2 regions of the Isoptericola maris genome follow, and region 2 is predicted to be linked to the other one. Evidence: predicted binding sites of a transcription regulator. Region 2 holds the regulator's gene; the other holds the start of a gene.

Region 1 (7,636 bases), on a different contig from region 2:
CGCGCGCGTGCCGCCCGCCGCTCCAGCACGGCCAGCCGCTGGGTCCGCACCCGCGGCGTGGCGCCCGACGGCAGCCCGGCGGTCCGTGCGCCCACGAGCGGCACGCTGCCGGTCACCGGCGCGAGCTCGTCACGGTCCATTCGCATCGCACGCTCCTTCCGTCGTCGTTCCGGCCGAGACCGGCCCGCGACGTCTCCGTCCGCCACGGCCAGGACGCGCAGCCCGCCGGAGAACCGGTCGTCGATCTGCGCGTCGGCGAGCTGCTGACGGTGACGCAACCGCTGCGGGACCCAGAAGCCCAGCCACAGCACGAACAGCGCGAGGGCTGCGAGTCCTGCCGGCGACGTCTCCACACGCCGACGTTAGGCGAGGCGGGGCGGGCCGTGCCGCACCGACGGGCGGCGTGTCCGCGACCTGACCCGTTCAGGCGCCGTCGCGCGCCTGCTGCCACCGCGCCAGGAGACCGCCGGGAACCTCCTCGGTCGTGAGCGCGAAGGTCCGGTGGTCGCGCCAGTCTCCCTGGATGTGCAGGTAACGCTCCCGCACTCCCTCGTCCCGGAACCCGAGCTTCTCCACGACGCGCAGGCTCGCCGCGTTCTCCGGGCGGATGTTGATCTCGACGCGGTGCAGACCCAGCACCAGGAAGCAGTAGTCGGTCGCCATCGCCACCGAGGTCGGGATGATGCCGCGGCCCGCATACTCGCGCGCCACCCAGTACCCGATGCTCGCCGAGCACAGGGAGCCGTACTGGATGGAGGACACGGTGAGCTGGCCGACCAGCGCACCGTCCAGCTCGACCACGAACGGCAGGGTGGTGCCCGCCCGGGCCTGCGCGCTCAGTGCGCGCACGTAGTCGCCGAACGACGTCGCCTCGGGCCGTTCCCCCGGCGAGGTGGCCTCCCAGGCCCGGAGCCACGACGCGTTGAGCTGACGCAGCCGCATCCACTCGCCGCCGTCGCGGCGTCGCAGGGGCCGCAGCACCACGGCGCCCGACGGCGTGTCCTCACGGAGCGTGACCGGCCAGGGCCTGGTCACCGCCCACCTCTTCGCATCGTTCATCCCGGTTCCCTCGTCCACCTACCCGGCGCGCCGGGTCCCCGTGGCACCGGACCCTGCCACAATAAGGACATGCACGGCGACCTCAAGGCCTCGACAGCGCATCAGCCGTACCCGGTCGTCGCGGGGATGGAACCCGAAGATGCCAAGGACGAGCTGCGGCGCGCGATCCGCCACCACCGCTCGGAACGCTCTCAACGGCTGCGTGACCAGGCGGCGAGGGCGCTCGCCGAGGTCGTCGCCGACGTCCCCGCCGTGCAGGAGGCGTCCGTCGTCGTCGCCTACTCCCCCCGTCCCACGGAGCCCTCCACCCTGCCGCTGCTGGAGCGCCTCGCCGCGCGCGGCGCACGGGTGCTGCTCCCGGTGCTCGGCGCGGGCCTCGCCCGCGACTGGGCGGACTACACCGGTCCGGACGACCTCCGCGAACGGGCCCCGGGCCGGCCGCCGGAGCCGGGCGGGCCCAGTCTCGGCGCGGAGGCCATCACGCAGGCCGACGTCGTCATCGCCCCCGCGCTGGCCGTCGACACGAGCGGCACCCGGCTCGGGCAGGGCGGCGGCTGGTACGACCGCGTGCTGAAGCAGGTGCGTCCTGGTGTGCGGTCCATCGCGCTGGTCTTCCCGGAGGAGCTCTACGACGCTGCCGAGCGACCGCTGCCGGTCCTGGAGCACGACGTGGCCGTGCACGCCGTCGTGACCCCGGACGGCTGGCTGCCGCTCCCGGCGGCGTAGTCACCGGGAGCGGCAGGACCTCAGGGCACGAGGGTCGCGGTGTCCTTCGCCGCCTCCTCGACGGCTGCGCGGCTGAACGGCCACGGGAACGTCTCGCCGTCGGCCCACGCCGAGAGCTGGTCGGTGTAGTGGGACGACGCCGGGTGGCCTGACGTGCCGGTCACCGTCACCCACGTCGAGGCGTCCAGGTCGCCCAGGTCCACGACCATCCGCATGGACGGGCCGGTGGTCACCCGGAAGCTGCCCGTCGAGGCGTCCCACGCGGTGGCGTTGACGATCGAGCTGCCGCCGGCCATCTCGACCGGTCGCGGGTTGACGTAGTCGCGCACCAGGGCGGGCACCGACTCCCCGCCGATCACCGGGTGCTCCAGCGCCAGCGTGTGCAGCGCGCCCCACCGCCAGTCCGTCGCGTCCTTGGACAGCTCGACGGTGAGGTCGCCCCGCGCGGTCACCAGCGCCTGGGTGAGGGCCTCGTCGCGGGTCTCGACCACGTTGACGGTCGAGCGGTCGTCCCAGAACGGGTGCTCCGGCCGCTCGAGCATGTCGCGCACCACGACGAGCCACCGCGACCCGCCGGTCGGCCGCATGCCCTCCGGGACGTCGTCCCAGAAGGTGGTGCGCAGCAGGTTGCGCCACACCGCGTTGAAGTAGGCGGCGGCCGACGAGTCCGTCTCCGTCGTGTAGTCCCAGCCGGCGAGCAGCTGCTGGCCGTCCGCGTCGTACGGGTCGTCGATCTCGACGTCGAGCAGGGCGGGCACCAGCGCTGCGGCGAACGGCGACCAGTCGTCGTTCTGCAGGTTGTTCATGTCCTCGACCGAGAAAGGCCGCCCGGCCGCGACCTGCTGCGTGATCAGCTCGCGGATGCGCTCGGAGCGGAAGCCGTGGTCCCAGTCCTTCGACAGGTCCGGTCCGACGCCGTGGGGCAGCACCGCCTGGTTGGCCGCGACGATGAACCCCTCCTCGGGATCCAGCGACCGCGGCATCTCCTCCGCGTCGACCCAGCCGCGCCAGTCGTACCGGGGGTCCCAGCCGGGTCGCGGCCAGGTGCCGTCGGCCGGCACCGGTCCGGAGACCCGCTTCCGCTCCGGGATGCGGCCCGGCGCCTGGTAGCCGATGTGCCCGTCGGTCGTGGCGAACACGATGTTCTGGGCGGGCACGTCGAACATCGCGGCCGCCTCCTGGACGTCCTCGGCGTCGGCCGCGGCGGCCATCGCGAAGATGGCGTCCGCCGTCCGGCCCGGCTCGAGGGCGGTCCAGGCCAGCGAGACCGCGTACTCGCCGAAGTCGGTGCCCACCTCGGTCGGGGAGCCGACGACGGCGCCCACGTCGAGCACCGAGGACACCACCGGACCGTGGTCGGTCGAGCGCACCTCCAGCTCGATCGGGTCCGCTCCCGCGACACGGATCGTCTCGGTGCGCGACTCCATGGGCACCCATTCCTCGGCGTCCGCGTCGCGCAGCCACGTGTCGTCGCGCACGCGTTCGACGAAGAAGTCCGTCACGTCGGCGCCCATGTTCGTCAGTCCCCAGGCGAGCTCGGCGTTGTGCCCGATGATCACGCCCGGGAATCCCGCGAACGAGAACCCCGACACGTCGAACGGGCAGTCCGCCGAGACCTGCTCGCAGTGCAGGCCCACCTGGGACCACAGGCTCGGCACGTCCAGCGCGAGGTGCGGGTCGTTGGCGAGGATCGGCAAGCCGGAGGCGGTGAGGTCACCGGAGACCACCCAGGAGTTCGACCCGGCGCCGTCGCCGGTACCGACGAGGACGGGTACGGCGTCGAGCGCTGCAGCGGCCGACGAGACGGCGCCGCCGAGCGCGTCGCCGCGCCAGGCGACGTCCGCCGGCGCGGTGCGCGAGCCCTTGCGCCCGTCGTCCTCGACGAGGTCGCTCTCCGCCAGGATCGGGGTGTTACCGCCCTCGACGAAGCTCGGGAAGAGCTCGTCCACGAGCTCGACGTCCTCCAGCGCGCCGTACGCGAGCGCCCGGTCGAGCTCGTCGTCGTAGTTGCCGCGCAGGTCCCAGGCCATCGCCTTGAGCCAGGCGAGGGAGTCGACCGGGTCCCAGGGCGCGGGTGTCGCGACGTCGACCGTGGCACCGAGCACGGTGTACTCGAGGGCGATCTCGTCCGTGCTGCGGTCGGCGAGGTAGGCGTTGACGCCCTGCGCGTACGCCTGCAGGTAGCCGCGCGACTCCGGGGAGATGAGGTTCCACTCCTCCTCGGCCACCTCGCGCCAGCCGAAGGTGCGGATGACCTTGTCCGCGTCGATCGCGGTGGGGACGTCGCCGACGAGCTCGGCGAGCCGCCCCGACGTCACGTGCCGGCGGTAGTCCATCTCGAAGAACCGGTCCTGGGCGTGCAGGTACCCCTGCGCGGCGAAGAGGTCCTCCGCGGTCGATGCGTACACCTGCGGCACGCCCTGCTCGTCGCGGTGCACCGTGACCTCGCCGGCGAGCCCGGGCACGTTCTGCGTCCCGGAGGTCTCCGGCAGCGGCTTGCGGACCGTGACGACGGTGAAGGTCACGGTCGCGACGAGGGCGAGCGCCACGACCACCGCGATCCCCACCACTCCTCGCCGCAGGCGGGAGCGGGGCCCGGGGACGGGCTCTTCCTCGCCTGCGTCCTCGGGCGGTCGGGTCTCGTCGGGTTCGTTCGCTGAGGGGAGGTCGCTCGCTGACACGCAGGCGAGACTACCGTCCGCGTATGATTGGCACTCGCATCATCTGAGTGCCAGCCCGACGAGGAGAACCCGTGCCCACCTACGCCTACCGGTGCGCCGACTGCGGCCACGCCTTCGACATCCACCAGGCGTTCACCGACGACTCGCTGACGGTCTGCCCGGAGTGCTCCGGGCGGCTGCGCAAGCAGTACGGCTCGGTGGGCGTGACCTTCAAGGGTTCCGGCTTCTACCGGACCGACTCGCGCAACGGGTCGAAGAGCTCGGGCGGCTCGTCGTCCGGCACCTCCGGCTCGTCCGACAAGAAGTCCGGCGGCTCCGACAAGGGCTCCTCGACCTCGGGCTCGTCGGGCTCCGGCTCGTCGGGGTCCTCGGGCTCGTCGGGTTCTTCGGGGTCGGGCTCCTCGGGCGCGTCCAAGGCCGCCTCCGCCTGACGCGGGCACCCGAGGCCACCCCCAGGTGGAGGCGGTCCACCGGCGCACGACGGCGACCGCACCGGCCGCGCCGCGCGCCCTAGCGTGCCCGGCATGGAGCCCTCCACCACGTCCCGCCTGGCCCGCCACGCGCGGACGGTCGCCTGGCGCAGCCGGTTCGTCGTCGCCGCCCTGTGCTGCGGCCTGGCCGCCGGCGTGACCGTCCACGCGATGCGGCCCGAGCCCCCGGCCACCCGCGAGGTGGTCGTCGCTGCCCGCGCGCTGCCGGCGGGCACCACCCTGCGCGCGGGCGACCTCACCACGCTGACGGTGGCGGCCGAGCTCGCGCCGGACGGGCTGCTGACCGACCCGGCCGACGCCGTCGGCCGCTCCCCTGCCGTCACCCTCGCCGCGGGCGTCCCGGTGCACGCCGACCTGGTCGCCGGGGGCGGGATGGCCGAGCGGGCGCCCGACGGCACCGTCGTCGTCGGCGTCCGGCTCACCGAGGCCACGTGGCTGCGCCCCGGCGACCGCGTCGACCTGCTCTCCACCGACGACGACGCCGACCGCCTCGCCCGGCGTGCGCTCGTCCTGCCAGGGCTCCCGGCCGACGACGGCGCGGCCAGCACGGGCGGTCTGCTCGGCTCGGCCGCACCCGCCGGCCAGGACTCCGCCGTGACCCTCGTGGCCGTCGACCCGGACGAGGCCGCCGACGTCTCCGCTGGCGCGACGTGGGGCACGATCGCCGCCGTGCTCGTACCCTGAGACACGGCAGGGGCGACACGCGCTCCCCTTCTCGAGAGGACGGGAACATGCTGGCTGGTTTCAAGACGTTCATCATGCGGGGCAACGTGGTCGACCTCGCCGTCGGCATCGTCATCGGTGGCGCGTTCGCCCTGGTGATCACCGGGCTGATGGACGGGATCCTCAACCCGCTCATCGCGGCGATCTTCGGCCAGCCGGACATCTCCGGGGTCGGGACCTTCGAGCTCAACGGAGCGGCGTTCAGCATCGGCCTCTTCCTGCAGGCGGTGCTGAACTTCCTCATCGTGGCAGCGGCCCTGTACTTCTTCGTCGTGCTGCCGATGAACACCTACGCCGAGCGTCGCCGCCGGGTCGACGACGAGGTCGCCGAGGAGCCCGAGGCGGACCTCGCTCTGCTCACCGAGATCCGCGACCTGCTCGCCGAGCAGGCCCGCCGGCCCTGACACCGCCCGCCCGGTCCGGGTCGGCCCGCCGGGGCGCGTCACCAGTGCGGTGGCACGTCCCGGCGCAGGCGGTCGTCGTTGGACTCGTGACCGCCCTCGTCGTCGGCGGTGACGCCCCAGACGGTCTCGCGCTCGGCGCCCCGCCGCACCGCACGCCGCGGGCCACGACGCCGACCGGTGGCAGGTGCGTCCGGCGTGCCGGCGCTGTCCGCGGTGGGAGGTTCTTCGGAGGACGTCACTCCCCCATTGTCTCCCGGGGATCCTTGACGACCTCGTCAGGCTCGTCGTCGGCCATCACGGGCACCACGACCTCGGGCGGGACCGGCACGCCACCGGGGGTGCCGACCCGCTCGTCGCGGACCTGCTGCACCAGCCGTCGCACGCGGTCCGCCTCGCCCTCCGGGTCCAGGAACGCCGCCGCGGACCACACCTGCGCGACGGTCCAGCCGAGCCCTTCGAGCCGCTGGGCCAGCTGCCGGTCCCGCACCCGCACGGACGGCTCGGCCACGTACTGCGCGTCGTCGGTCAGCACCGCCACGAGCAGCTCGCCCGGCAGGTCGGGATGGCCCACCACGAGCGGGATCCGGTCACCGTCGCCGGTGCCGTAGTCCGTCTCGACGAGGTACCCCAGCCGCCACAGCCGCTCGCCCAGGTCCATGAGGAGCCTGTCCGGGACGCGGCCCGCGTCGATCCCGTTGCCGAGCTCCACCTGGTCCGCCACGCCCGAGCGTCGCTCGGCGAGCTCGAGGACGTCCCGCAGCAGCCCCGGCCCGGCGCCACGCAGACGGTCGGGGTCGAGAGCCTCGGCCGGGAAGCAGGACACCACGTGCAGGCGACGGCGTGTCGCGCCGAGCGCACCGAGCAGCATCGCCGCTCCGCCGTCGTCCCCGAGGACGCCGAACCGGTGCAGCACACGGCCGTGCGGCGTCCGGCCGAAGCCGAGCGAGAGCAGGATCGTGTCGCGCGAGAGCCCGGCCACGCCGGTGATGTCGGCGACGACGACGGGCTCGGCACGTCGCCCGGAGAAGAACGGGGCCAGCGCAGGGTTGGCGCGCACCTCTGCCAGCAGCGCGTCGCGGATGCGGTCCGCGTGCGCGGCCGTCACCGTGACGATCCCGAGCGTCTCCTCGGGGCGGGTCAGCGCATGCTCGATGGACACCTCGACGACGCGGTCCACCTCGGCTCGTGTGCTCTCGACGGACCCGGACGTCGGGTCGGGCATCCCCGTGCCGTCGACGACGTCGAGCTGGACGAGCGCCTCCGGCCGCGGCAGCGGAGCCGGCCGCAGCAGACCCTCGTATCCGTGGGCCGCCAGCAGGCGGGTCAGCTCGGGGTCGCGGCGGTTCTCCCGCGGCTGCAGCGTCACCGTGGGCAGCAGCTGGGACAGCTCGCGCACGCTGGTGCCCGACGCCGTGCGCGGGTCACCGACGACGACCACCTGCCGGCCACGAGCCAGGCAGGTGACGACGACCTCGATCGGCACGTGCTGGACCGCGTCGAGCACCACGAGGTCGACCGTGCGGTGGGTGGGCAGCAGGTGAGGCACCAGCGT
Region 2 (7,636 bases):
GTGCCCGCCACGCGGGTCGAGGCGGTGGCGAGGACGTCGGATCCGTAGCGGTCGTGCACGCAGGCGAGCCTAGGCAGCGGTCGCGGCCGCGGCGGTGACCGACACCCCGTCACCGTCAAGTAGTGCCTCCGGTGGTGGCGAAGTGGCCCGCGGGCACTCCTGGACGGCAGGCGGCCCTACTTCGCGGTGTGCGAGTCCCTGTGAGAGTCGGTGCGGGCGACGACGGCCGCCTCCGTGCGGGAGGCGACACCGAGCTTGCGCAGGATCGCCGAGACGTGCACCGACGCCGTCTTGCGCGAGATGTACAGCCGCTCGGCGATCTCGCCGTTGGTCAGCCCTTCCGCGACGAGGCCGAGCACCTGGCGCTCGCGGTCGGTCAGGCCGCCGAGGCCGGACCGGGAGCCCTGACGCGGCGCACGTCGAGGGACGGCGGGCCCTGCGTCGTCGAGCAGGGCGAGGGCCCGGTCCCGCACGTAGCCTGCACCGATCGCCTCGGCCGCCTCGACGGCGGCGGTCAGGAGGCCGCGGGCCCCCGCCGTGTCGCCGCCGTCGAGCCGTGCGCGGCCGTCGCGCCACAGGGCGTAGGGCCGTAGATGAGCCGGCGCGCCGTCGTCGGGGCCGAGGTCAGCGACGGCCGACCAGGGCCCCTCGCCGAGCTCGGCGTCGAACACCGCCTCCCACACCGGGTGGGTGGGCCACACGGCGCACCGCTCCAGTGCGTCGCGATAGGGCACGACGTCGACGTCCCGGCCCTCGTCGCGGGCGCGGGCCAGCACTCGTCCGGCCACCCCGAGCAACGAGAGGGCGTACGGGATGGCGCCATCGTGGTGGTCGGTGACGATGCCGACGAGGTCCAGTGCGTCGTCGAGGTCGTCGCGCACGAGGGCCAGCTCGGCCAGCGTGGTGCGGATCCGGTAGCGGACCTGCGTCTCGATGCGCTCGTGGCGCATCCACACCGGACGGTGGCGGGGGGCCATCGCCAACGCCCCGTCGACGTCACCGCGCCACAGGGTCAGCCACGTCCACCGTTCGGCGAGGTACACGGCGAACGTGCTGGGCTCGACCTGGGTCGTGGCCTGCTCGTACCAGGCGTCGGCCTCGCTCCACCGGCCCATCATGACGAGGGCCTCGGCCACGTTCCCCTCGAGCATGGTGCGGCTGACCATGCCCGCACCTCTGCGGCGGGCACGGTCGGCGCCCTCCGCCGCGAGCCGGAGCGCGTCGGCGTACCGGCCGAGCTGGATGAAGGCGTCCGAACCGTTCGTGAAGTACCGACTGACGGCGTGCCAGTCGTCCCCGGCCAGGTCGCGGGCCGCCACGAGCTCGTCGACCGCGACCAGGTCGCCGGTGTTGATCCGGGCCACGGCGCGGGTGTTGTGCAGGATCGACGCGGTGACCGCGTCGCCCGACGCCGTCGCCACCTCGAGACCGCGCGTCGCGGCGTCGATCGCCTCGTCGGCCCGGCCGGCGAGCATCGCGGTGCGTGCCTGCGCGCGCAGCAGCCACAGCCGGGTGTCCGCGTCGTCGGCAGGGGCGATCTCGAGCGCCTCGGACAGCAGGTCCTGGCCGGCGGGGTCGCCGGTGCGCAGCGAGTACAGGGCCACCTGGCCGAGGGCCTGTGCACGTCCGCCAGGGTCGCGGGCCGGCCACTCGACGAGCGCCTGACGGCCGAGCGTCAGTGCGCGGTCGGCACGGGTCGCGAGCTGCTGCGTGTCGGCGACCCGCAGCAGCAGTTCGTGGTGGGTGGTGCCGGTGACGGCCTCGGCGTCCTCGACGAGCTCCCAGAGCTCCAGGGCTCGTTCGCCGAGTGCCGCCGCCGTGGAGACCGCGGCGTCGTGCCCGGCGGCCGCGTGGGCGGTGACCGCGGCGGCGAGCGCCTTGCCGGGGACCCGGGCCCGCCACCAGTGGTCCGCGATCTCGGCGAGCCGAGGCACGGTCCGGGGGCCGCTCGCGAGCGTCTGCGCGTACCCGGTGTGCAGGCGACGGCGCTCGGTCGGCAGGAGCTCCGCGTCGACGGCCTCCTGCATGAGCGCGTGGCGGAACCGGTAGCCGTCCGGCTCGGCGAGCAGCACGAGGGCGTCCACGGCCTCGCGTGCGGCAGGCTCGGCGGCGGCGAGCGCGTCGTCGCCCAGCACGCCGGCGAGGACGTCGTGGGTGGCCCGTGCGCCGGCGGCCGCGACGAGTCGGCAGAACTCCTGCGCCCCGGCCGAGAGCTGGGAGTAGCGCAGCAGCAGCACGTCGCGCAGGGAGGTCGGCATCTCCGCGTCGAGGCAGCGGGCGAGCTCCTCGACGTAGAAGGGCACACCCTCGGAGCGTTCGACGAGATCCGCCAGGGCGGTGGTGTCGAGCGCGACGGGGCTGCCGCCGTCGGGCACCGTCCGGGCGAGCTCGGCGACCTCGGCCGCACCGAGGCGCGGGACCTCGACCCGGGTGACGAGCCGCGCCCGGTCCAGCTCGGCGAGGGTGGTGCGCAGCGGGTGCCGGCGGCCGACGTCGTCGCTGCGGTAGGTGGCCACCAGGCACAGGGCGGTGGTGCGTGCCGCGCGGGCCAGGCGGGACACGACGGCGCGGGTGACGTCGTCGGACCAGTGCAGGTCCTCGACGACGACGAGGACCGGCCGCTCGGTGGCGAGCGTCGTGAGGAGGTCGGCCAGCACGTCGGGTGCGCGCCCGGTGCCGACGTCGGGGCGGACGTCGACGAGCCCGGGCAGGACGGCGCCGAGCGCGTCCGCGGCCGGGCCGGCGGCGGCGAGGGCGTCGGCGGGCCCCAGGGCGGCGACGACCTCGCGCAGCACGCCTTCGACGCCCGCGTAGGGGACCGGGCCGGAGCCCGAGTCGGCGCACTGTCCGCGCACGACGAGGACGTCGTCGCCGACGGCGGCGAGCAGCTCGGTGACCAGGCGGGTCTTGCCGATCCCCGCCTCGCCCGACAGCAGCACCGTGTCGCCCTGGCCGTGCCGGGCCGACGACAGGGTGCCGCGCAGCGTGCCGAGCTGGTCGGCGCGGCCCACCAGCGGAGAGGGTTCGAGGCTCACCTGGTCATCGTGCCAGGTGGCGGCGTGGTCGCCCCGGACCGGGGGGCACGGTGGTGCTCACGCCGTGCGGCGCCACAGCAGCGTGAGGCGGTGACGGTCCGCCCGAGGCTTCCGTCGCCCCGTGGCGCGCTCCGGCTCTGCGGTGCGGCGCTCGCGTGCCTGACGCACCTGCTCGGCACGTCGGGCGAGCTCGGACTCCTGGCGGCGGTAGAGGGTGTGGTGCTCGATCGGGTGCATGATCGCCTCCGTGACTGTCGTGCCGGGCCGGGTGACCCGTCATCGACCAGCCTCGACGGGTGAGGCAGGCGCGTGGATCGGGCAGGTGCCCGGTTCTCGGCGCACCGCAAGGCCCTCGAGCGGTCTGAGGTACCTCACCGGGCCGGTGGGCGGCACTCGTGGTTCTGTCCGTCGGGACGCGTAGGATGGCACTCAACGATCGAGAGTGCTAAAGGTACGGCCACGCACGAACGCCAGGGTGCTCGGCGGAGGGAGGCGCAGGAGAGTGAGCGAGGAACGTCGTCTCGAGGTGCTGCGCGCCATCGTGGAGGACTACGTCACGACGCGGGAGCCCGTGGGCTCGCGCGTGCTGACGGAGCGCCACCGCCTGGGTGTCTCGCCCGCCACGATCCGCAACGACATGGCGGCGCTCGAGGAGGAGGGCTACATCGCCCAGCCGCACACGTCGGCCGGGCGCGTGCCCACCGACGCCGGCTACCGGCTCTTCGTCGACCGCCTCGCCGAGGTGCGGCCCCTGACGATCCCGCAGAAGCGCGCCATCGAGACGTTCCTGTCCGAGGCCGTCGACCTCGACGACGTCCTCGTGCGGGCCGGGCGGCTGATCGCCCAGCTCACCGGGCAGGTCGCCGTGGTGCAGTACCCGTCGCTGCGGCGGTCGGGCCTGCGCCACCTCGAGATCGTCCCCGTGGGGGAGGGACGCCTGCTCGTCGTCGTCATCACGGACACGGGCCGGGTCGAGCAGCGCTTCTGCGAGCTGCCCGGCACCTCCGACGGCGGGAGCCCGCTGGCCGAGGCGACGCTGGCCGAGCTGCGCGCCCGGTTCAACGCCGCGGCGGCCGGCAAACGGCTCGCGGACCTCCCCGTGGCGTTCGCCGCCGTGGTGGAGGCCGTCGGCCCGGACCTGGCGGGTGTCGCCGGTGCCGTGGCCGACCTGGTGGTCGACACCCTCGGCCAGGAGAACGAGGAACGGATCGTGCTCGCGGGCACGGCGAACCTCGCCCGCTCCGAGGCGACCTTCGAGCAAGGGCTGAGCCCTGTGCTGGAGGCGCTCGAGGAGCAGGTCATCCTGCTGGGGCTGCTCACCGAGATGTCGAGCGACGGCGTCGGTGTGCGGATCGGTCACGAGAACCGGCTGGACGGCCTCACCGAGGCATCCGTCGTCGTCTCCGACTACGGGTCGGGCGGCGACCCCGTCGCGTCCCTCGGCTCGATCGGCCCGACCCGCATGGACTATCCCGGCACGATCGCCTCGGTGCACGCCGTGGCCCGCTACCTCTCCCGCGTGCTGCCGAGCTGAGCCACGCGGAAACCCTGACCAGACCGCGTACGTCACCGAAGAGAGAACTGTGACCGACTACTACGAGATCCTGGGCGTCGAGCGCGACGCCTCTCCCGAGCAGATCAAGAAGGCATACCGCAAGCTCGCTCGCGAGCTGCACCCGGACGTCGCCGGGGCTGCCGGCGAGGAGAAGTTCAAGGACGTCGCCCGCGCGTACGAGGTGCTGTCGAACCGCGAGAAGCGCGAGCAGTACGACCTCGGCGTGGACCCGACCGCGCCGGGCGGGGGCGCCGGCGGCGGCTTTGGCCAGGGCTTTGGCTTCCAGGACATCTTCGAGACGTTCTTCGGCGGTGGCCAGGCCTCCGGCCCGGTACCGCGCGCGCGCCGCGGCCAGGACGCGCTGGTACGCATGGACATCGACCTCGTCGAGGCCACGTTCGGCGCCAAGCGTGAGCTCCAGGTCGACACGGCCGTCGTCTGCGGCACCTGTGGCGGCAACGGCTGCCGGCCCGGCACCGACGTGCGCACCTGCGAGGTGTGTCACGGCCGCGGCAACGTCCAGCGCGTGGCCCGGTCCTTCCTCGGGCAGGTCATGACCACGGCGCCGTGCGCCGCCTGCCAGGGCTTCGGCACGGTCATCCCCGAGCCGTGCGCCGAGTGCTCCGGCGACGGTCGCGTGCGCTCGCGCCGCAGCCTGACGGTCAACGTCCCGGCCGGCGTCGACACCGGCACGCGGATCAAGCTGACGTCCCAGGGGGAGGTCGGCCCGGGCGGCGGTCCCGCCGGCGACCTGTACGTCGAGATCCGCGAGCGGGCGCACGACGTCTTCGTCCGCCGCGGCGACGACCTGCACTGCACCCTGCCCGTGCCCATGACGGCGGCGGCGCTCGGGACGGTCCTCGAGCTCGACACCCTCGACGGTGCCGAGGAGATCGACCTGCGCCCGGGCACCCAGCCGGGCCAGATCATCACCCTCAAGGGTCTCGGCGTCGGGCACCTGCACGGCAACGGCCGGGGCGACCTGAACATCCACGTCGAGGTGCAGGTGCCCACGGAGCTGAGCGAGGAGCAGTCTGCGCTGCTGCACCAGCTCGCCGGCCTGCGCGGTGAGGAGCGGCCCGAGCCACGGCTCGTCGCGGCGCACCCGGGTGTGTTCTCCCGCCTCAAGGACAAGCTGAGCGGCCGCTGAGGTGAGCGCGCCCGTCTTCCTCTCGGCGGACGACCTGAGCAGGGTCGCACCGGGCGAGGTCTACGTCCTGGGCGGTGACGAGGGCCGCCACGCCGGAGTCGTGCAGCGCCGCGGACCCGGCGAGACCCTCGACGTGGTCGACGGCGGCGGGACCCGGTTGCGCGGCGTCGTCGAGTCGGTCGACGGTACCGACGTCCGCCTGCGGGTGGCCGAGCGTGCCACCGAGCCGGCACCCGGCGTCGTCCTCACGCTCGTCCAGGCGCTCGCCAAGGGCGACCGCGACCAGCTCGCGGTCGAGGCGGCCGTGGAGGTCGGGGCCGACGCCGTCGTGCCGTGGCAGGCGGACCGGTCCGTCGTCGTCTGGCGAGGCGCCCGGGCCGCGAAGTCCCGGGCGCGCTGGGAGTCGACCGTGCGCTCCGCCGTGAAGCAGGCGCGCCGGGCGCACCTGCCCGCGGTGTCCGAGCACGTCACGACCAAGCAGCTCGCGGCGCGCACCCGTGAGGTCGCGGCCGCCGGGGGTACCGTCGTCGTCCTCCACGAGGAGGCGACGACGGCGCTCGCGGACGTCGCGCTGCCCGCGGCCGCCGAGCGGGCCTCCGGGGCCGTCGCGCCCGAGCTGCTCGTGGTCGTGGGGCCGGAGGGCGGGATCGGTGAGGCCGAGCTCGCGTCGCTCGTCGCGGCGGGCGCGACCGCGGCACGCCTCGGCCCGCACGTGCTGCGCACCTCGACGGCCGGACCCGTCGCCGTCGCACTCCTGAGCGAACGTCTGGGCCGGTGGCGGTAGCGTGGACGGTATGACCGACACCACTGATCCCGAGTGCCTGTTCTGCAGGATCGTCGCGGGCGAGCTGCCAGCCGACGTCGTCGAGACCACCGAACGCGTGATCGCGTTCCGCGACATCGACCCGCAGGCTCCTGTGCACGTGCTCGTCGTGCCCAAGGAGCACCACGGTGACGTCTCCGTGCTCGCCGCGGCGGACCCCGGCTTGCTCGCCGAGGTGGTCGAGGTCGCCGACACCGTGGCGCACGACCTCGCCGACGGGCAGTACCGGTTCATCTTCAACTCCGGCCCGCGAGCGGGCCAGAGCGTCTTCCACGTGCACGGGCACGTCATCGCCGGGACCCAGCTCGGATGGAGCCCCGCCTGAGCATGTCGACCTCTGCCGCCTCCGATCGGCCCCCGGGCCAGCAACCTGCCGGGTACACCGCCGAGCACCGCGTCGTCGTCCCGGCCCACGTACCGATGGTCGCCCTGCTGGGCAGCCGCGACTCCGTGCTCCGCGCGGTCGAGGACGGGTTCCCCGGCGTCGACGTGCACGCCCGGGGCAACGAGATCTCCGTGCACGGCCCGGCCGCCGAGGTCGCGATCGTCTCCCGGCTGCTGGACGAGCTCGTCGAGGTCGTCGAGTCCGGGACGCCGCTCACCCCGGACGTCGTCTCGCGGTCCGTGGCGATGCTCACGGCCAAGACCGTCCAGCTCCCCTCCGAGGTCCTGACCTTCGACATCCTGTCCAGCCGGGGCCGCACGATCCGGCCCAAGACCGTCGGGCAGAAGCGCTACGTCGAAGCCATCGACGCGAACACCATCACGTTCGGCATCGGCCCTGCCGGGACCGGCAAGACGTACCTGGCGATGGCCAAGGCGGTCCAGGCCCTGCAGGCCAAGCAGGTCAACCGGATCATCCTGACGCGCCCCGCCGTGGAGGCGGGCGAGAAGCTCGGATACCTGCCCGGGTCGCTCAGCGAGAAGATCGACCCGTACCTGCGGCCGCTGTACGACGCGCTGCACGACATGGTCGACCCCGACTCGATCCCCAAGCTCATCGATTCCTCCACGATCGAGGTCGCGCCGCTCGCGTACATGCGGGGCCGCTCGCTCAACGACTCGTTCATCGT

The links. Region 2 encodes HrcA, which represses chaperone genes, less so after heat shock. Its sites were predicted from a motif close to TTNGCACTCGNNNNNNNCGAGTGCNAA; they were not measured.
Region 1: a site for HrcA is predicted at 4,494-4,520, ahead of ACH5HR_RS10975 (FmdB family zinc ribbon protein). Genes of this name have one in related genera too.

The regions. Positions count from the first base shown of each region.
Region 1 covers NZ_JBLUNY010000006.1:167,139-174,774, forward strand. The annotation lists gene ACH5HR_RS10955 (hypothetical protein) at 1-353, opposite strand, end outside; gene ACH5HR_RS10960 (GNAT family N-acetyltransferase) at 424-1,059, opposite strand; gene ACH5HR_RS10965 (5-formyltetrahydrofolate cyclo-ligase) at 1,129-1,785, shown strand; gene ACH5HR_RS10970 (penicillin acylase family protein) at 1,806-4,355, opposite strand; gene ACH5HR_RS10975 (FmdB family zinc ribbon protein) at 4,538-4,897, shown strand; gene cpaB (Flp pilus assembly protein CpaB) at 4,991-5,641, shown strand; gene mscL (large conductance mechanosensitive channel protein MscL) at 5,689-6,084, shown strand; gene ACH5HR_RS10990 (hypothetical protein) at 6,123-6,323, opposite strand; gene ACH5HR_RS10995 (PDDEXK-like endonuclease domain-containing protein) at 6,320-7,636, opposite strand, start outside.
Region 2 covers NZ_JBLUNY010000001.1:644,180-651,815, reverse strand. The annotation lists gene ACH5HR_RS03285 (DUF3097 domain-containing protein) at 1-59, opposite strand, end outside; gene ACH5HR_RS03280 (helix-turn-helix transcriptional regulator) at 177-3,035, opposite strand; gene ACH5HR_RS03275 (hypothetical protein) at 3,093-3,272, opposite strand; gene hrcA (heat-inducible transcriptional repressor HrcA) at 3,538-4,569, shown strand; gene dnaJ (molecular chaperone DnaJ) at 4,619-5,740, shown strand; gene ACH5HR_RS03260 (16S rRNA (uracil(1498)-N(3))-methyltransferase) at 5,742-6,524, shown strand; gene ACH5HR_RS03255 (HIT domain-containing protein) at 6,535-6,888, shown strand; gene ACH5HR_RS03250 (PhoH family protein) at 6,891-7,636, shown strand, end outside.